Regions from separate parts of the Vibrio apostichopi genome, predicted to be linked through region 1. Evidence: predicted binding sites of a transcription regulator. Region 1 holds the regulator's gene; the other holds the start of a gene.

Region 1 (10,593 bases):
CTTGTTGTTTAAGTATTTGTTTACTGTTTACCATTTGGATTTCAGACATGTCATTACCACACGTAATTCTAACCGTTTTAAGTACACGCGATGCTACTGGTTACGATATCACAAAAGAATTCTCAGCAAGCATTGGTTACTTCTGGAAAGCTAGCCACCAACAAGTTTACCGCGAGCTAAATAAAATGGCTCAGAATGATCAAGTAACTTGCGTGCTTGAACCTCAAGAAGGCAAACCTGATCGTAAAGTTTACTCTATCACTGACGCTGGTCGTGGCGCTCTAGGTGAATGGTTTGAACAACCGACTGCACACCCAACGGTTCGTGATGAATTCTCAGCTAAGCTAATGGCTTGTGCTGTTCAAGCATCTGACCCATACCGTGTACAACTTGCTGAGCTAGTAGAAGAGTCTCGCAAGCTGGTTTCTCACTACAAAGAGATTGAAGCGGCTTACTACGCAACACCATCAACGCTAGACAAGCAAGCGCGCCTTGAGCGTCTAACACTTCGTCGTAACCTACTGATCCGTGAAGCATGGATTGTATGGGCTGAAGAAGTACTGCTTGAGCTTGGTGCTATCGCATAAGCTAGAAGCTAGAAGCTAGAAGCTAGAAGCTAGAAGCTAGAAAAGCAAAAGGCTTGAACTCTTAGAGTCCAAGCCTTTTTTGTATCTATAGGATTTGAAATTTATCGCCGATGGCGTTTTATCAGAACTTTTGAACTATAGCGCAGCAATTTGTGGACGAACGCCTAGCGTATGGCAAAGTGCGTAAGTCATTTCTGCACGGTTTAGCGTGTAGAAGTGGAAGTCTTTCACACCTTCGCGGCTCAGTGTACGAACCATATCAATTGCTTGGCTAGCACCAACAAGCTGACGAGTCGTTGGATCATCATCCAAACCTTCGAACTGCTTCGCCATCCAGCCTGGTACTTTTACGTTGTTCATCGCAGCAAAGCGAGACGCTTGCTTGAAGTTAGACACCGGCAAGATGCCCGGTACAATCTCAACATCAACACCCGCCGCCACACAACGGTCACGAAAACGTAGGTAGCTCTCTACATCGAAGAAGAACTGCGTAATAGCACGGTTTGCGCCCGCATCCACTTTACGTTTTAGGTTAATAAGATCAGATTGAGCGCTCTTCGCTTCAGGGTGAACCTCAGGGAATGCCGCTACCGAGATATCAAAATCATGGCGCGATTTAAGCAGTTCAACTAGGTCAGAGGCATACATCTCTGGAGCACCGCCGCCAGCAGGAATATCACCACGCAGCGCAACAATACTTTCAATTCCATTTGCCCAGTAATCATCGGCAATTTGAATCAACTCTTCACGGCTCGCATCGATACACGTTAAGTGTGGTGCTGCCACTAGGCCCGTTTGGTTTTTGATTTCTTTAATGATTGAGTGGGTACGATCACGTTCACCCGAGTTTGCACCATAGGTTACCGATACAAATTTTGGTTGAAGTGTTTTAAGACGGTGAACAGAGTTCCACAGTGTTTCTTCCATCTTCTCACTGCTTGGTGGAAAGAATTCAAATGACACGTTGATGTTGTCAGAAAGCTCAGCGATATTCTGATTCAAAGCGTCGATATGGCCTGCGTGTGTGTATCCCATCTTACTCTCCCTGTGGCAAAAGCAACCACTAAAAATCTTAAATCCTTCGAACGCCGTTTAGACGTCTATATGTCTGTAGGATGTATTGAATACGATTTAATGTCAACAGATCGATTATGAATTTTTCTCAAGTAGATCGTGAGGAAAACTCAAGTCGTTAGATGGGTCGCAAAGCAGAAATAAGGTAGAAAAAAGGCTGAAAAACACATCGTGCTTTCAGCCTTATTTATCTTAGTGAATAGTATGCTATTTACGCGCTAAAACAATTTATCTGAGTATTAAAGCAATTGATCTGACTATTAAGCCAACCGCTCTAAGTATTAAAACAGGCTAGACATTCTGTTTAGGTCCGACTGAATCGCACCTGCTGTCACTTCACGACCAGCACCTGGGCCACGAATAACCAATGGATTATCTTTATACCATTTACTCTCAATCGCAAAGATGTTGTCGCAAGGCAGTAAGTTCGCCAATGCATGTTCTTTAGATAGCGCTTCAACGCCTACCGTTGCCTTACCATTCTTCTCTAAACGCGCTACGTAACGTAGAACCTTCTGCTGAGAATGCGCTTTTTCTAAACGCTCAGCCAACTCTTCGCTCAGCACAGAGGCCTTATCAAAGAAGTCATCCACCGACAGGTCTTGTAACTCTGCAGGTACCAATGATTCTACTTTCACGTTTTCAGGTTCAATATCTAAACCCGATTCACGCGCCAGAATCACCAGCTTACGCATCACGTCTGAGCCATCGAGGTCAGCGCGAGGATCGGGCTCAGTGAGGCCTTGCTGCCACGCTAAGTCAACCAACTCACTGAATGGCACCGTGCCATCGAACTGTTGGAACAACCAAGATAGCGTGCCCGAGAAGATACCCGATAGCGCGATGATGTCATCGCCGCTTTCACGCAGGTCACGAACCGTGTGGTTAATCGGTAAGCCAGCACCTACTGTCGCGTTGTACAACCAATGACGGCTGATCTTAGCGAAAGCATCTTGCACTTGATGGTAATACTCGCTTGATGCAGAACCTGCCACCTTGTTAGCCGAGATCAGGTGAATACCTTGTTGTGCGACTTGCAGGTATTTTGCAGCAAGCACAGGGCTTGCCGTCACATCTAAAACAACCGCTTCATCGTAGCCTTGAATTGAACCCAAACGTTCTAGCCAGTCGTTGCCGTTGTTGGCAATCGCTTCGTCATCAAAGCGTTTACCAACTGAAGTCGCATCAATACCTTGGTCGTCGAACCAATAGGTTTGGCTATCAACTACCGCAACTAATTCAAAGTTCATTCCACGACGCTTTTCAAGTTCCGCTTTTTGCTCAGCAAACAGGCTTAACCAACTTGAACCAATATTGCCCTTGCCACATAAAGCAATCGCAACACGCTTCTGCGCTTGGAAGAGTTGAGAGTGAATACCTTTCACAAGGCTTGATGTTTCACTCTTACGAATCACAGCCACTAAGCTCAAGCCTGAGTTCGCTTCTGAAATGAATTCAACCGGTGAGCTCTTCAGTTGCTGGTAAAAACCGTAGCAATGGTTCGGGTTCTTAGTCACACCCGCACCTACCGCCGCAATCAAAGAGAAACCTTCTTTGAGCTTAATCTCAGCTTCAATCGCGTGGTCTTGTAGATACTCCAGAGCGCCACCAGCGATCTCTTCTGTGTAAGCAAGACGCAAGCAGTGCTGATCCGGTTCAAGCTCGAAAGCAAGCGGCTCTAATTGAGCGCGCTTAAGCCCTTCAAGGACTTCACTCTCTAGACGATCGAAATCATGACCGTGACCAAAAGTCAGTTGCACGATAAGAACTTCATCCAAAGAGGTAATGATTTTTGCACCACGACCCGATGCCAGTACACGCTCTATCTGTGTAGAGCCCGCCTCCGGCTGATAGCTACAGCGTAAGCTTAAGTCCATAGCACTTTGAGCCACAGGCTGTAGCGTTCGGCTGTGTAGCACTGGAGCCGCTAAACGAGCTAATTCACTCGCTTCATCAAGGCGAAGCAGAGGCAGTAAGCACGCATCCGAAACCAAACGAGGATCTGCGCTGTATACACCCGCCACGTCACTCCAAATAGTCACACGTTCAACTTCAGCTAGAGCACCAATCACAGTTGCTGAGTAATCCGAACCGTTACGACCGAGCAGTACCGTTTCGCCTTCGCAGTTTTGAGCCATAAAGCCCGTAATCACCACGCGACAATGGGCATGCTGCGCTAAGGCTTCTTTAATCAGAGGGTAAGAGCGTGCGCGGTCAACTTCAGGTTGAGCACCCGCTTCTGCACGTAAAAAGGCACGCGCATCTTGAGCAACCGCTTGTAAGTCATGCTGGCACAACAACGTCGCCAACAAACGTGAAGACCAAACCTCACCATGACCAAGCACTTGCGCTTTTTGTGCTTCGCTCAAGGGAGCAGTGAGCTCACCCAAAGCGGTAAATTCTTGTTGGATGGTTGCCGTTAGTTGAGAAGCGGCTTCGCCTTCAAGTAATGCTTCAATCAGTTCAAGCTGGAACTGACGAAGGGTTTGTAGGCATTCATGAGCAATACGGCCATCTTTGTCGAGCGCTTCAACAAACTCAATCAAACGGTTGGTTGTTTTACCCGCTGCCGATACCACGACCAAGTCAGTGGCTGATGAGTATTCTCTAAGAATGTTGACCACGCGTTGATAACATTCAGGGTTCGCTAAACTGCTGCCACCAAATTTATGTAGCTGGCGAAAGGTTGCCATTATTAACCCTCCCCTTCAGCGATAAAGCCTTGTGTTCTTTCGAAGGCTTGCTTGAGATCGTCGATTAGGTCTTCTGCATCTTCAAGGCCGACAGAAAGGCGCAGTAGTTGTTGAGAAACACCCGCTTCAGCCAATGCTTCTTCACCCATCGCACGGTGAGTCATCGACGCAGGGTGACAAATCAAGCTTTCAACACCACCCAGTGATTCAGCCAAAGAAAATAGCTCTAACTTATCGACAAAATATTTAAGCGCTTCAAAAGAGCCCGCAAACTCAAAGCTCAGCATGGAACCAAAGCCCAACTGCTGTTTCTTGGCGATCTCGTGACCCGGATGTTCAGGCAGGCTTGGGTGGTAAATCGTACCCACCAGGTCTTGTTGTTGCAGAGCCGTCAGAATTTCACGTGAGCTCTCTTCGTGAACACGCATACGCGCACCTAGCGTACGAATACCACGTAGCGTCATGTAGCTATCAAATGGTGTGCCGGTCGCACCAATACAGTTGCCCCACCATGCTAACTCTTCAGCGTGCTCTTCAGTTTTGGTGACCACAACGCCACCAATAACATCCGAGTGTCCGTTGATGTATTTAGTGGTTGAGTGGATAACAAAATCAGCACCCAGCTCTAAAGGCTTTTGGAACACAGGTGTCAAAAACGTGTTGTCGACAGCAACCAGTGCACCCACTTCTTTCGCTTTGCGGCAAGTTTCTGCAATATCAACCACACGAACCAATGGGTTCGATGGTGTTTCAATTAAGATCAACTTTGGCTTAAGCGCGATCGCCGCATCCAGCGCTGCTTGATCCGATTGATCAACAAACAGAACTTTGAAGTCACCTTTGAGTGAGCGTGTGTTAAACAGACGGTAAGTGCCGCCGTAGCAGTCGTGCGGTGCAATAATAAGATCATCGCCACCTAAGAAAGCCGAAACCCATAAGTTAAGCGCCGAAGTACCGCAGTTAGTAACAACTGCGCCTTTGCCCGATTCAAGCTCGAACAGTGCCGTTTCTAATAAACCACGGTTTGGGTTACCAGAACGGGTATAATCATACTTTGGCACTTCACCAAAAGCGGGAAACCCATAGTTAGTCGAAAGATAAATAGGTGGGACAACGGCATGGTGTTGCGTGTCTGACTCGATACCAGTACGTACTGCGATGGTTGCTGGCTTCCGGCTGCTCATAGGTGCTTCCTTACAAGTTTTGCGTCTGAGAATCACAGCTGCTTGTCGGCATTTTGCGGCTGTGTTAGATATATGTTATTCACTTTACTTTCATAAACGTGAGACGTCAACACTTCTAGACGTCCATATGTCTTTGCTTATGGCAGTAAATCCCGCTAAAATCACCACTATTAATTTATTCTAACAACTAAAGTGATGAAGGTACGCAATGGCCGACTGGAATGGTGAATACATAAGCCCATATGCTGAGCATGGAAAGAAAAGCGAACAAGTAAAGAAAATTACAGTTTCTATCCCTCTAAAAGTGTTAAAGGTTCTTACTGACGAGCGCACTCGCCGCCAGATTAATAACCTACGCCATGCAACAAACAGTGAGCTACTGTGCGAAGCCTTTCTACATGCGTACACAGGCCAACCACTACCAACGGATGAAGACCTTCGTAAAGACCGTCCAGACGATATTCCGACTGAAGTGAAAAAACTGATGACAGAGATGGGTATCGAGTTCGAAGCGTTTGACGAAGAATAACAATAACTCAGTCACTGCCTTCAATATTGATTCGCGATAACTGAACCCTATTTGTAACATCAACCACTACGCCCTCTATGACTGCGCAGTGAATGATAGACATAAAAAAACCGACTCCTAATGGGTCGGTTTTTTATTATTCTTTTCGCTCAATAGAGCAGTCGCGAACAAGCTATAACAAGCTATTAAGCCATATAGTTAGCAGGCATCTCAATACGAGCAACGCCAGACTCAACCGCCGCTTCCGCTACAGCTTTTGCTACGCGAGGAAGTAGACGTGGGTCCATTGGCTTAGGAATGATGTAACCTTTACCGAACTCCAATGCAGTTTCACCCGCAGCAGCCAGTACTTCAGCCGGAACTTCTTCTTTCGCCAGTTCACGAATCGCTTTAACAGCAGCCAATTTCATTTCGTCATTGATTTCGCTCGCACGCACATCTAGCGCACCACGGAAAATGAATGGGAAACAAAGTACGTTGTTTACTTGGTTAGGGTAATCACTGCGGCCAGTACCCATAATCAGGTCAGAACGAACTTCATGAGCAAGCTCAGGCTTGATCTCTGGATCTGGGTTTGAACATGCAAACACAACAGGCTTATCAGCCATCAACGTTAGTGCTTCAGCTGGTAGCAAATTAGGACCCGATACACCCAAGAACAGGTCAGCGCCTTCGATAACATCTTCAAGCGTGCGCTTGTCAGTGTTATTTGCGAACAGCTCTTTGTATTCGTTTAGGTCATCACGACGAGTGTGGATCACACCTTTACGGTCAAGCATGTAGATCTTCTCACGCTGAGCGCCACACTTAATCAGTAGCTCCATACATGCTACAGCCGCTGCGCCAGCACCTAAACAAACGATCTTACACTCTTCCAGTTTCTTACCTTGAAGCTCAATCGCGTTCAGCATACCCGCTGCCGTTACAATCGCAGTACCGTGTTGGTCATCGTGGAATACAGGTACATCACAACGCTCAATCAGGCGACGTTCAATCTCAAAACAATCTGGTGCTTTGATGTCTTCTAGGTTAATACCACCGAATGTATCTGCGATATTCGCAACCGTATCAACGAACTCATCGATTGTGCGGTGTTTTACTTCAATATCGATAGAATCTAAACCAGCAAAACGCTTAAACAGTAGCGCTTTACCTTCCATTACAGGTTTAGAAGCAATAGGACCAAGGTTACCTAGGCCAAGAATCGCAGTACCGTTAGAGATAACAGCAACCATGTTGCCCTTACCTGTGTATTTATAGACGTTATCAACGTTCTGTGCGATCTCGCGAACAGGCTCAGCCACGCCTGGGCTGTATGCAAGTGCTAGATCTTCTGCAGAGTTTGCAGGCTTCGTCAGTGCTACGGCAATTTTGCCTGGAATTGGGAACTCATGATAATCAAGAGCTTGCTGACGGAATCGTTCTTGAGGCGATAATTCTTGAGAGGATTGGTCTTGGCGGCTGTCTTCAGACATAGGTGTAGGTTCCTAGGATATTATTATTTGGGGGATCTTGTTCATGTTAATAGATGTACTTCAAAGTTCCTAGGTGGTTAAAGCCTCTGTCTCATTAAAAAACGAGATTTCACTACTAATAAGACCAGTGAGCAGTTGAAATTACTATCGCTTGTTGAACTTTCGAGCGGATTTCTAGGGAAGAGTGATTAGGGGGAAAGTGATGGAGCCAAACTCAAATCGACAGTCTGTCGTCGACATAAGCGGAGAGCATTGCAAAAGTCAGGGTTGTCTCAAATGTCAGGCAACAAAAAAGGACACCGAAGTGTCCTTTTTCATGTCTAAATAGCGAGAATTACTTCTTGCTAGAAAGAGCACCGAAACGCTTGTTAAAGCGATCTACACGGCCGCCTGTATCTACGATACGTTGCTTACCAGTGTAGAATGGGTGACATTTGTCACATACGTCTAGGTGAATACCATCTTTACCTAGAGTAGAGTTGAATTCGAATGTGTTGCCGCAAGAACAAGTTGCTGTTACTGCTTTGTATTCTGGGTGGATTCCAGCTTTCATGGGATAACCTCAATTAGGCCGTGTCGCCATCCGATTCTAAGCCGGACACCACACGTTGTTAAAAAATAAAATAAAGACACCGCAGCATCACTAAAAAGCGATAAAGCCATACCTTTAAGGCGCAGTATAGTAATGAATCTGTGAGGTAGGATCAACTGATTTGATACATTTTTCACCAACACAGTCCTTAAACCCTCTATTAAGCGTTATTTTATGGCTCCAGTAGCATTCAAGCCTCAAGTAAGCTCTGTCATCTAAACTGCTCCTCGAATTTAACGCCCTTATCCATTAGACTGTTCGCTCTCGTCAACTCAGATAAAGCCGTCCCTTTATGCGTCCAATGATTGCCCGTGTGGCACTGCCTGTTCCACTCGACAAGCAGTTCGATTACAAGATTCCTAGCCACCTATTTCCGATTATTGGTGGTCGAGTCTCTGTGCCTTTTGGACGACAAACCTTAACCGGTATCGTGACGGCTCTGGTTAACGAATCAGAATTCGATCTCGACAAGCTCAAGCCAATTAAAGCCTTATTAGATAACCAACCCGTTTGGCCTGAATCGGTCTACTCACTCTTGGTATGGTGCAGTCAGTTCTATCAGTACCCACTGGGTGAAACCTTAGCTAACGCTCTGCCAAGCGCTTTACGAAAAGGCAAAGCGGCCGATTTCGCAACGCTTGTCGAATGGCAACTGACCCCATCAGGTAGAGATCAACTGATGCAAGGCTTTGGTCGCGCGGTCAAACAAGCCAAAGTAATGCACATGCTTGAACACGGCGCGGTTCCTCATCAAGAGTTCATCGATGAAGAGGTGGGCAGCGCGGTACTTAAGACATTGGAAGAAAAAGGCTGGATTGAGTCGGTAGAGAAAAAGCCGAAGCGTAAACCATGGCCAGTTGAACTCGAAAACGACCAAGACAAGCCTAAACTCAATGCAGAGCAAGCCATCGCGATTGCGACAGTAAATAGCCAAACCGATTTTGGGTGCTTCTTGCTAGAGGGTGTCACTGGTTCAGGTAAGACCGAGGTCTACCTAAATATGATCAAACCGATTCTCGACCAAGGCAAGCAAGCGTTAGTCTTGGTACCTGAGATTGGCCTGACTCCACAAACGATTAACCGCTTTAAGCGACGCTTTAATGTGCCTGTTGAGGTTATCCACTCTGGATTAAACGATTCTGAGCGACTCAATGCATGGCTATCAGCCCGCGATAAGATAGCTGGCATCGTGATTGGTACGCGCTCGGCTCTGTTCACGCCGTTTGCTGATTTGGGCATTATCATTGTCGATGAAGAGCACGACGCCTCTTATAAGCAGCAAGATAGCCTGCGCTACCACGCTCGTGATGTTGCCATCATGCGTGCTCATAAGGCGCAAATCCCGGTGGTTCTAGGTTCAGCCACACCGGCTTTTGAAACGCTGCACAACGCCCAGATAGGTAAATACAGCTACCTCACCCTCACCTCACGAGCAGGTGTCGCACTGCCGACCACCAATAAAGTGTTGGATGTTAAGGGTGAATATCTGGAAAGTGGTTTATCTGCATCGTTAATTGCAGAGATGCAAAGACACTTAAAAGCGGGCAACCAGGTGATGTTGTTTCTCAATCGCCGTGGTTTCTCCCCCGCATTGATGTGTCACGATTGTGGTTGGACAGCCGAATGTAAGCGCTGTGATGCTTACTACACCTATCACCAGTACAGCAATGAAATGCGCTGCCACCATTGCGGCTCGCAGCAGCATATCGTGCACAATTGCCAAGGTTGTGGTTCAGCTAACTTGGTAACGGTGGGTGTCGGCACTGAACAACTTGAAACGCAACTTGGTCAACTGTTCCCTGAATACAAAACCATTCGTATTGACCGCGATAGCACCCGCCGTAAGGGCAGCCTAGAAAGCGCATTAGAGTCGATTCGTAAGGGTGAATACCAAATACTGATCGGCACACAGATGCTTGCTAAAGGTCACCACTTCCCTGACGTGACACTTGTGGCGTTATTGGACGTTGATGCCTCTTTATATAGTAGTGACTTCCGCGCCTCTGAAAGACTGGCTCAGTTGTTCACTCAAGTTGCAGGTCGAGCAGGACGTGCCAGTAAGCCAGGTGAGGTAATCTTACAAACTCACCATCCAGAACATGGCTTGCTACAAGCACTGCTGCACAAAGACTATAACCACTTTGCCCAGACAGCTCTGGCTGAACGCAAACAAACGATGTTGCCGCCTTATACCTTCATGACTCTGTTTAGAGCAGAAGCGAACGACACACGCTTGGTGGAAGAGTTCTTGCGTCAAGTTCGTCACACATTGGAATCACATCCACTGTTTGACCAATATTGCATGGTGCTCGGCCCAACCCCTGCGCCATTGGCAAAACGAGCAGGTAAATCTCGCTGGCAGCTGATCTTGCAAACACAGACTCGTTCATTGATGCAAAAGCTATTAATGAGTGCGAAGCCGGCAATTAATATGTTACCCGCTGCGAAAAAAGTCCGTT
Region 2 (10,593 bases), 190 kb from region 1:
GAAATCAGTGGGGTAATGGTATTCACACCAAGCTCAACCGATTTCTGAATCGTGAATTCCATTTTGTCGCCACGTGAAATTACTTGGCCTAAATGTAAGTCTAACGGAGATTCGCTGCTATGCTCGATACGTTCAGTAACATTAACTGTGACGTTCTTTTTTGATACTTCAGCAATTGTCGCAGGGAATTCAGCGCCACTGCCATCAAATAGAAGAACATCTTGACCTTCTTTCATACGAAGGACTCGACCAACATGACCCGCGGCATCTTCGCCTAAAGCGAGTGAACCTAACTGATGAATGCGTTCTGGGTGATGGATACGAGGGATTCTCATGCTGGTAAACCTATAAATAGTGTCATTTGGGTATTTTGTCTCTGCCTAACATGGATGCTTTTAGTTGAAAAAACAAGGGTAGAGCAAGAGTTTCAGGGGCAATTCTGAAACTCTTGTTTGAGATGGAGGCAATTGGAGATGTTGGTTGCCTGCGTCGTGTTATTTACAAGCAGGGAAAACAAATGGGTTGTGATTACCTTGGATCGCATAGATTCGCTCATCACGAGTACATTCCCACTTATCGACAGGGAATTGCTTGTTCCACGCCATCATTAGGTTAGTCTGCTGCTTAGATAGCTTGAAACCATATTCTTGGCTCATGTAAAGATAAGTACGCGCGATAGAACCTTTTGCTCTGTCTGGCGGCATCACTTTACGCTGTTTGAAGTTGACCTGCATTTCACACTGACCGTAGCTCACGCCATCCATTCCATTCCACTGACTGAAATTGTAATTGGAGCGATCACCGTTAACCTCGCCAATAGCCGGAGTCAGGTTGTGAAGATCGGCTTCCATCGATTTGAATATTTTGTCATTGCGAGTGCAGTTCTTACGTCCGCCATCTTGCCAACACTGACGCTGGTGGCCAAATTGCCAAGCTGGAACCACGTGTTCCCACTCAATACGGGAAGCGCGTTTTTGCTGTTTTCTCACTTGATAACCACAGCCATCGAGGTCGGGGATACCTTTCTTTTTGTCTTTCCAAGTAATGTCACAACCACAATAAAATGAAGTCGGGTGATCGAGATAAATCTTCACGGCTTCTTTTTTTGCTTTGGAGAAGGAGCTTGGTGGAGCGGCGAAAACGCTTTGGGTTACCAGTAGGCCAAATACTATTGATAGGTAAAAGGACACCGACAGGCCAAATACTTTTGGAGTGGTTTTTTGCATAGAGAAAGACTGATGAAAGTATGATAAACAACAGTCTAGCACTCAAATGTTAGTTCTCTCTATTACATTTATTCGCGTTACCTTGTGAGCTTAAGACTTAGCTCAATTGAAGGCCGGTAAAAGCTAAGGTTTGCTGGCATTGTTGGCAACGATAAGTTGATTGGTTGCGGATGACTTTGTTGTGTCTTCTAATCGACAGGGGATAAGTAGTGCAATCACAGCGGTACTCAAAGGTTTTTCCTTGCACTGAGGTGATCTCCAAGCTGTGGGTGGTTCTGGCCGGTACATTGAATACCTTTTCCATGACGTATTTCCACTCATTCCCGTGAGGTCTCACTCGTCCGAATACCTGATGTGTGATCAGATGTGCGAGTTCATGAGGCACGACTTCGTTAATAAAGGCGTCTTCATTTTCGCTGAATAGCACTTGATTGAGTTTTATCTCGTTTAACTGGAGGTAGGCTTTTCCTGCTGCCTTTCCTCTTAACTTGTAAGTGACGGTTGGGCATGGAAATTCACGAGAAAAATGTTGATTAGCAATAGCTAGGCATTCGCCCAGTTTTTTATTTACTCGATGTTGTTGCGGGGTGTAAGACAAGCGTTGTTAACTCCAAAAAAAGCCTCAGCGTTTAAGCTAAGGCCTCATCATAACATTGCTCATCGATCGTGAAACGATTTAAACGTGATGTTTCTTTTTGATGACTTCGTGGTAAGCATGCCATGTTCCGTAACCAAGTAATGGCATCGTTACAATCATACCCACACCGTAGGTCGCGAAGCCGACTAAGATACCTGTACCAATGATACCAGCCCAAACGACCATCGCAGGGATGTTCGATTTAACGGCGTTGAAGCTAGTAAAGATGGCGCTCATCACATCAACACGTCTTTCCATCATCAATGGAATCGAAAATGCTGAGATGCTGAATATGAGACTCGCGATAACTAATCCAATCACCGAACCAGTAATAAGGAATGGCGCAAACTCGCTTAATGGTGCGCCTTGTACGGAAGGGTAGAGTGCATGCAATAACGCAGCAATCCTCATCCAAAATATCATTGCCACCATCAACACAATCGCAAAAGCCCATTGGTGCGTGGAGTTGCGAGTAATCGCCTTCATTGAGTGGAACAAACTTGGTGAATGTCCTTTCTCTCTTTCCCAGCTCGCATCGTATAAACCCAAAGCAAGGAATGGTCCTATCAACATATAGACTATCAAGCTTGGCATGACGACTAGGTGTGTTCCTTGCCATTGCACTAGTTGCACGATGGCGATGGCCGCGGCCATGAAGCACAATCCGTAAAATGCGCTGATTATTGGCATTCTCACTAAGTCATGTAGTGCAAGCGATAACCAATGGAAAGGGGCGGATATGCTTACTTGGTTACAAGGAATGGTGCGAGCGTAATCCTGATCGCTGACCTTGTGTTTCTTATCGTTCAGTTCGGATGGGTGTACAGTACGAGGCATATATCCCCCTAGTTAAATAACGTCCTAGTTATAGTTCCATAAGGCTCATCGGTGTGGCTTTTGTGAGAGTTATGGTGTTGAGCTAAATTGCTCTTTTTCGTCCCAGTTATTGTTCTAGCGTGCATTTAACGAGAGCTATCAGACTGAATTACTTTGAGTTAAATGTGAGCTTGATCGCCTAGGAGTTACCTTAACTATTGTCAGTAGTGTTCGAAAACACAAATTATCGGCGGGTTTTTATACTAAGTGGTTAACGGTAAAGGCGTCTTTTGAAAGGTGGATAGATTAGCGTGGGAGAGGTAAGTACATAAAAATAAAGCCCTTACTAACAAGTAAGGGCTTTAAAGAAGTGATTTGCTTTGGCTAAATTATTTTAGGCCAGCAAAGTCTGCAAGCATTGCTGCTTTGTCAGTCGCTTCCCAAGGGAACTCTTCACGACCGAAGTGACCGTATGCTGCAGTCTGCTTGTAGATAGGTTGAAGAAGGTTCAGCATCTCTTGAAGACCGTATGGACGTAGGTCGAAGTTTTGACGAACGGCTTCAATGATGATTTCGTGAGCTACTTTCTCAGTACCAAACGTTTCAACCATGATAGATGTTGGATCTGCAACACCGATAGCGTAAGACAGTTGAATCTCACAACGGTCAGCCATGCCAGCAGCAACGATGTTTTTCGCAACGTAACGAGCTGCGTAAGCTGCAGAACGGTCAACTTTTGATGGATCTTTACCAGAGAATGCACCGCCACCGTGACGAGCTGCGCCGCCGTAGGTATCAACGATGATCTTACGACCAGTTAGACCACAGTCACCCATTGGGCCACCGATTACAAAACGGCCTGTTGGGTTGATGAAGAAGTTAGTGTCTTTGTTGATCCACTCTGAAGGAAGTACTGGCTTGATGATCTCTTCCATTACCGCTTCACGTAGGTCAGGTGTTGTTACTGAATCACAGTGTTGAGTCGAAAGAACAACAGCATCGATACCAACGATCTTACCTTGGTCGTATTGGAACGTAACTTGAGATTTCGCATCTGGGCGAAGGAAGTCAAGTTTGCCGCTCTTACGTACTTCAGCTTGCTTCTTAACAAGAAGGTGAGAGTAAGTAATTGGAGCTGGCATTAGGATTGGTGTTTCGTTAGTCGCGTAACCAAACATGATACCTTGGTCGCCTGCGCCTTGATCTTTAGGATCAGCTTTATCAACACCTTGGTTGATGTCTGGAGACTGCTTACCAATTGTGTTTAGTACAGCACAAGAGTCAGCGTCAAAGCCCATATCAGAATGAACGTAACCAATTTCACGAACTGTTTCACGAGTGATTTCTTCGATATCAACCCATGCAGACGTTGTTACTTCACCGCCAACCATAACCATGCCGGTTTTTACGTAAGTCTCACAAGCAACACGTGCTTTTGGATCTTGTTCCAAGATGGCATCAAGAACAGCATCAGAGATTTGGTCTGCAATTTTATCTGGATGGCCTTCTGAAACAGATTCAGAAGTGAATAGGTGCTTAGCCATGAGAGCTCCACTTTTAGTTTAGTTTTTAGTTGCAAATAGTTAAATGCAAATAATTTCAGGCGTCGCAAGCTAGGAAGCGCCGCCATTAAATACAGTATATTTTGTAGGTGTTTCTACATCTAGACGGCTATTCTAAATTCCAGCGGTCGAATTACAAGCTCTTTTTTATGATATGTCATAACTAAACGTTTGCGTATCGGTCGAGATAAGGCATTCCTAAGTGATGTAAATGTTCGAAAATTGCGAAAAATGACCGTTAAAATGCCAGTAAAACGTTTGCAGTCGCTAAAGTCGTTTGAGAGAATACCCGCGCTAATAAAAATGAAAATTTTAGCATCAATCTCTTTTTTAAATCGCTTATGTACTCAGGAGCAGACATGCCTTCTCGTAAAGATCTAGCCAATGCAATTCGCGCACTTAGCATGGATGGCGTTCAACAAGCAAATTCAGGCCACCCTGGCGCACCTATGGGTATGGCTGACATCGCTGAAGTTCTTTGGCGTGGTCACTTGAACCACAACCCAGCAAACCCAGAGTGGGCTGACCGCGACCGTTTTATTCTGTCTAACGGCCATGGTTCAATGTTGATTTACTCTCTGCTTCATCTTGCAGGTTACGAGCTTTCAATTGAAGACCTTAAGAACTTCCGTCAACTGCACTCTAAGACTCCTGGTCACCCAGAGTACGGTTACGCTCCTGGTATCGAAACGACTACTGGTCCTCTAGGTCAAGGCATCACTAACGCTGTTGGTATGGCGATGGCTGAGAAAGCATTGGCTGCACAGTTCAACAAAGAAGGCCACGACATCGTCGATCACTTCACTTATGCATTCATGGGTGATGGTTGTCTGATGGAAGGTATCTCTCACGAAGCATGTTCTCTAGCGGGTACGCTAGGTCTTGGTAAGTTGGTTGCTTTCTGGGATGACAACGGCATCTCTATCGATGGCGAAGTTGAAGGTTGGTTCTCTGACGATACACCTAAGCGTTTTGAAGCTTACGGCTGGCATGTAATTCCAGCGGTTGATGGTCATGACGCTGACGCTATCAATGCTGCTATTGAAGCGGCTAAAGCGGATCCTCGTCCAACACTTATCTGTACTAAAACTATCATCGGTTTTGGTTCTCCAAACAAAGCGGGTACGCACGACTGTCATGGTGCTCCACTAGGCGCTGATGAAATCACAGCAACTAAAGCGGCACTTGGTTGGGAACACGGTCCTTTCGAAATCCCAGCTGATATTGCAGCTGAGTGGAATGCGAAAGAAGCGGGCGCAGCGAAAGAAGCGGCTTGGAATGCTAAGTTTGACGCATACGCAGCCGCTCACCCAGAGCTAGCAGCAGAGTTTAAACGTCGTACTAACGGCGAACTTCCAGCTGAGTGGGAAGAGAAAGCAAACGCAATCATTGCTGATCTTCAAGCTAACCCTGCAAACATCGCATCACGTAAAGCATCTCAAAATGCTCTAGAAGCGTTCGGTGCTATGCTACCTGAATTCATGGGCGGTTCTGCTGACCTTGCGCCTTCTAACCTGACTATGTGGTCTGGTTCTAAGTCTCTTGAAGCAAATGACTTCTCTGGTAACTACATCCACTACGGTGTACGTGAATTCGGTATGACGGCTATCATGAACGGTATCGCTCTGCACGGTGGTTTCGTACCATACGGCGCAACGTTCCTAATGTTCATGGAATACGCGCGTAACGCAATGCGTATGGCTGCTCTGATGAAAATTCAGAACATCCAAGTTTACACGCACGATTCTATCGGCCTAGGCGAAGATGGTCCGACTCACCAACCGGTTGAGCAGATCGCTTCTCTACGTCTGACCCCAAACATGAGCACATGGCGTCCATGTGACCAAGTTGAGTCTGCTGTTGCTTGGAAACTGGCAATCGAACGCAAAGATGGTCCTTCTGCACTTATCTTCTCTCGTCAAAACCTTGCACAACAAGATCGTGATGCAGAGCAAGTGGCAAACATCGCTAAGGGTGGTTACACCCTGAAAGATTGCGAAGGCAAACCAGAGCTTATCCTTATCGCGACGGGTTCTGAAGTTGAACTAGCGGTTAGCGCTGCTGCTGAACTAACAGCTGAAGGCAAGAAAGTACGCGTAGTATCGATGCCTGCAACTGACGCGTTTGATAAGCAAGACGCTGAATACCGTGAGTCTGTACTTCCAGCTGACGTAACAGTACGTATTGCTGTAGAAGCTGGCATCGCTGACTTCTGGTACAAGTACGTTGGTTTCGGTGGCAAGATCATCGGTATGACAACGTTCGGCGAATCTGCACCAGCAGGCGAGCTATTCAAGATGTTCGGTTTCACTACTGAAAACGTAGTAAACACAGCGAAAGAACTTCTTGCTTAATCATTAACTGATGGCCTTGTGCTAACAGTGAAGTGAAAGAAAAACCGAGCGCTGAGCTCGGTTTTTTTGTATCTAGGATTTGTTTTCTCCTAGACTCATCTTTATACGCAGCAGATCAATCTGTCCTAAGTAGGCTGAGTTATTCAAGTAATGCCTTTTAGGTAGGATTCAGTTATCATCTGTTGCACGAAATTTTGGTTAGATGTACGGAACTATGCTAAAAGTCGCGATAAACGGATTTGGACGAATAGGGCGTAATGTATTGCGCGCTGTCTATGAAAGTGGCAAAAGCCAACAAATCAAAGTAGTAGCTGTCAATGAGCTTGCTCAGCCTGACGCTATGGCTCACCTATTGCAATACGACACCAGTCACGGCCGCTTCGGCAAGAAAATCTCTAACGATCAAGAGCACATCTATGTTCATCATGGTATTGGTGCTGAAGATAAAGGAGAGTTCGATACTATTCGTATCTTACATCTTGCTGATATTGAGTTGTTGCCTTGGCGTGACCTAGAAGTGGATATCGTCCTTGATTGTACTGGCGTTTACGGTTGCCGTGATGACGGCCTAGCGCACATTGCTGCTGGGGCGAAAAAGGTGCTGTTTTCACATCCTGGTGCTAACGATCTGGATAACACCATTATTTACGGTGTGAATCACGACACTATCACAGCTGACCATCGAATCGTTTCCAACGGTTCATGCACGACTAACTGTATTGTCCCTATCATCAAGGTGCTTGATGATGCCTTTGGTATTGAGTCCGGTACGATTACGACCATTCACTCTTCTATGAATGACCAGCAAGTGATCGATGCGTACCACAGCGACCTACGTCGAACTCGAGCAGCAAGCCAATCAATCATTCCTGTTGATACCAAGTTGCATAAAGGTATTGAAAGAATCTTCCCGAAATTTTCTAACAAATTTGAAGCGATATCTGTGCGTGTGCCAACGGTAAACGTCACTGCGATGGATTTAAGTGTCACAATTAATGCAAATGTGAAAGTTAATGACGTAAATCAAACCATTGTTAATGCATCCCAGTGTACATTACACAATATAGTTGACTATACTGAAGCGCCGCTCGTTTCCATCGATTTTAATCACGATCCCCATAGCGCAATTGTTGATGGTTCACAAACTCGAGTGAGCAACGGCCACTTAGTCAAAATGCTGGTGTGGTGCGACAATGAATGGGGCTTTGCAAACCGAATGCTGGATACGGTTCTTGCAATGGAAGCTTCTGAAGGCAAGAAGTAAGACCTAGAAGCAAATGTGTGGATTATTTATTTTTTAGCTTGAATTAAATGCTAAGTGTCCACATATTACTAGTAGTTAAAGAATTACCAGTTGAATAATTTATAGGCTTAGCAGGGTTGCTGAGTTTCCAAAACTTTATTTTTATTTAAATTTGAGAGGACAAATCATGTCTGTGATCAAGATGACTGACCTGGAACTTGCAGGTAAACGCGTATTTATCCGTGCTGACCTAAACGTACCAGTAAAAGACGGTAAAGTAACTTCAGATGCACGTATCCTAGCATCTCTACCAACTATCAAACTTTGCCTAGAAGCTGGCGCAAAAGTTATGGTTACTTCTCACCTTGGTCGTCCTACTGAAGGCGAATACAACGAAGAGTTCTCTCTAGCTCCTGTAGTTAACTACCTAAACGACGCACTAGACTGCGAAGTTAAGCTAGCGAAAGATTACGTAAATGGCCTAGAGCTAAACGCTGGCGAACTAACTGTTCTTGAAAACGTTCGCTTTAACAAAGGCGAGAAGAAGAACGAAGAAGCACTTTCTAAGCAATACGCTGCACTATGTGACATCTTCGTGATGGACGCATTCGGTACAGCTCACCGTGCTCAAGCTTCTACACACGGCGTTGGTACTTACGCTCCTGTAGCATGTGCTGGTCCTCTTCTAGCTGCTGAGCTTGAAGCTCTTGGTAAAGCAATGGACAACCCAGCTCGCCCACTAGTGGCTATCGTTGGTGGTTCTAAAGTTTCTACTAAACTAACTGTTCTAGAATCTCTTTCTAAAATCGCTGACCAACTTGTTGTTGGTGGTGGTATTGCGAACACGTTCATCGCTGCTGAAGGCCACAACGTAGGTAAGTCTCTATACGAAGCTGACCTAGTTGAAACTGCTAAGAAGCTAATGAAAGAGTGTGCTATCCCAGTAGCGACTGACGTTGCATGTGCTAAAGCATTCGACGAAAACGCAGAAGCTGAAATCAAGCACGTTTCTGAAGTTCAAGACGACGACATGATCTTCGACCTTGGCCCAGATTCAACTGCAGCTCTAGCTGAAATCATCGGCAACGCAAAAACAATTCTTTGGAACGGCCCTGTAGGCGTATTCGAATTCAAAAACTTCGAAGCGGGTACTGCTGGCATTTCTAAGGCAATCGCTGACTCTGAAGGTTTCTCAGTAGCAGGCGGTGGTGACACGCTAGCAGCTATCGACAAGTTCGGTATCAAAGCAGATGTTTCTTACATCTCTACTGGCGGCGGCGCTTTCCTTGAGTTTGTTGAAGGTAAAGTACTTCCTGCAGTAGCAATGCTTGAAGAGCGTGCTAAAGCATAATTGATTTAGAAAGGCGAGATGTGAATCTCGCCTTTTAACGTTTGCTGCATATCACACTTTTTTGCTAGAATGGCATAAGTTGTGAGCAAACGATTGCAAATTTTTAAACTTAAGTTTTTTAATCTTAAAACGATAGAATAAATAGGACTATTTCCATGTCTAAGATCTTCGATTTTGTAAAACCTGGTGTGATTTCTGGCGATGACGTACAGAAAGTATTTGAAGTAGCAAAAGCAAACAAATTTGCTCTTCCTGCAGTAAACGTAATCAACACTGATACTATCAACGCTGTTCTTGAAGCTGCTGCTAAAGCAAAAGCTCCAGTTGTTGTTCAGTTCTCTAACGGCGGTGCTGGTTTCTTCGCTGGTAAAGGCGTTAAACTTGAAGGTCAAGGCGCACAAATTCTTGGCGCTGTAGCTGGTGCAAAATACGTTCACGCAGTAGCTGAATCTTACGGTGTTCCAGTTATTCTTCATACTGACCACGCTGCTAAGAAACTTCTTCCATGGATCGACGGTCTACTAGACGCTGGTGAAGAGTTCTTCGCACAAACTGGTAAGCCACTATTCTCTTCTCACATGCTAGACCTTTCTGAAGAGTCTCTAGAAGAGAACATCGAAACATGTGCAGCTTACCTAGCTCGCATGGCTAAACTAAACATGACAATCGAGATCGAACTTGGTTGTACTGGTGGTGAAGAAGACGGCGTTGATAACTCTGATATGGACGCATCTGAGCTTTACACTTCTCCTGAAGATGTTGCTTACGCATACGAGAAACTAAACGCAGTTAGCCCACGTTTCACTATCGCAGCTTCTTTCGGTAACGTACACGGTGTTTACCAAGCTGGTAACGTTGTACTTACTCCAACTATCCTGCGTGACTCTCAAGCATACTGTGCTGAGAAGTTTGGCATTGCAGCTGACGCTCTTAACTTCGTATTCCACGGTGGTTCAGGTTCTTCAGAAGCTGAAATCCAAGAGTCTATCGGTTACGGCGTTATCAAAATGAACATCGATACTGATACTCAGTGGGCTTCATGGGATGGCGTTCGTACTTACGAAGCTGAGAACCGTGATTTCCTACAAGGTCAAATCGGTAACCCAACTGGTGAAGCTGCTCCAAACAAGAAGTTCTACGATCCACGCGTATGGCTACGTGCTGGTCAGTCTTCAATGGTTACTCGTCTTGAGAAAGCATTCGCTGACCTTAACGCTGTAGACGTACTGTAATTCTTTGAATTAAGTATTCTTTAAGTTTTAAAAACCCGCTCATTGAGCGGGTTTTTTTATGTCTGATAAAAACTTGTATTAAATATGTGAAAAACCTAGCGTGCGGTGAATAAATTTCGTAGTCTTTTAGTTATCGGTATTTGTGTTTATTGGTAAGTTTTATTAATTCAAA

The links. Region 1 encodes MetJ, which represses methionine synthesis genes. Its sites were predicted from a motif close to TTAGACNTNTANANGTCTAA; they were not measured.
Region 2: metK (methionine adenosyltransferase) is a predicted target of MetJ. The motif match lies at 4,335-4,354, and genes of this name have one in related genera.

Annotation. Positions count from the first base shown of each region.
Region 1 is NZ_AP028067.1:3,495,784-3,506,376, forward strand. Features, by position in the region: gene QUF19_RS15715 (PadR family transcriptional regulator) at 48-587, shown strand; gene metF (methylenetetrahydrofolate reductase) at 723-1,622, opposite strand; gene QUF19_RS15725 (bifunctional aspartate kinase/homoserine dehydrogenase II) at 1,943-4,354, opposite strand; gene QUF19_RS15730 (O-succinylhomoserine (thiol)-lyase) at 4,357-5,538, opposite strand; gene metJ (met regulon transcriptional regulator MetJ) at 5,747-6,067, shown strand; gene QUF19_RS15740 (malic enzyme-like NAD(P)-binding protein) at 6,253-7,542, opposite strand; gene rpmE (50S ribosomal protein L31) at 7,877-8,095, opposite strand; gene priA (primosomal protein N') at 8,427-10,593, shown strand, end outside.
Region 2 is NZ_AP028067.1:3,302,329-3,312,921, reverse strand. Features, by position in the region: gene rsmE (16S rRNA (uracil(1498)-N(3))-methyltransferase) at 1-335, opposite strand, end outside; gene QUF19_RS14690 (endonuclease) at 495-1,226, opposite strand; gene QUF19_RS14685 (SprT family zinc-dependent metalloprotease) at 1,324-1,824, opposite strand; gene QUF19_RS14680 (DUF2189 domain-containing protein) at 1,903-2,700, opposite strand; gene metK (methionine adenosyltransferase) at 3,069-4,223, opposite strand; gene tkt (transketolase) at 4,601-6,595, shown strand; gene epd (erythrose-4-phosphate dehydrogenase) at 6,810-7,859, shown strand; gene QUF19_RS14660 (phosphoglycerate kinase) at 8,026-9,189, shown strand; gene fbaA (class II fructose-bisphosphate aldolase) at 9,345-10,421, shown strand.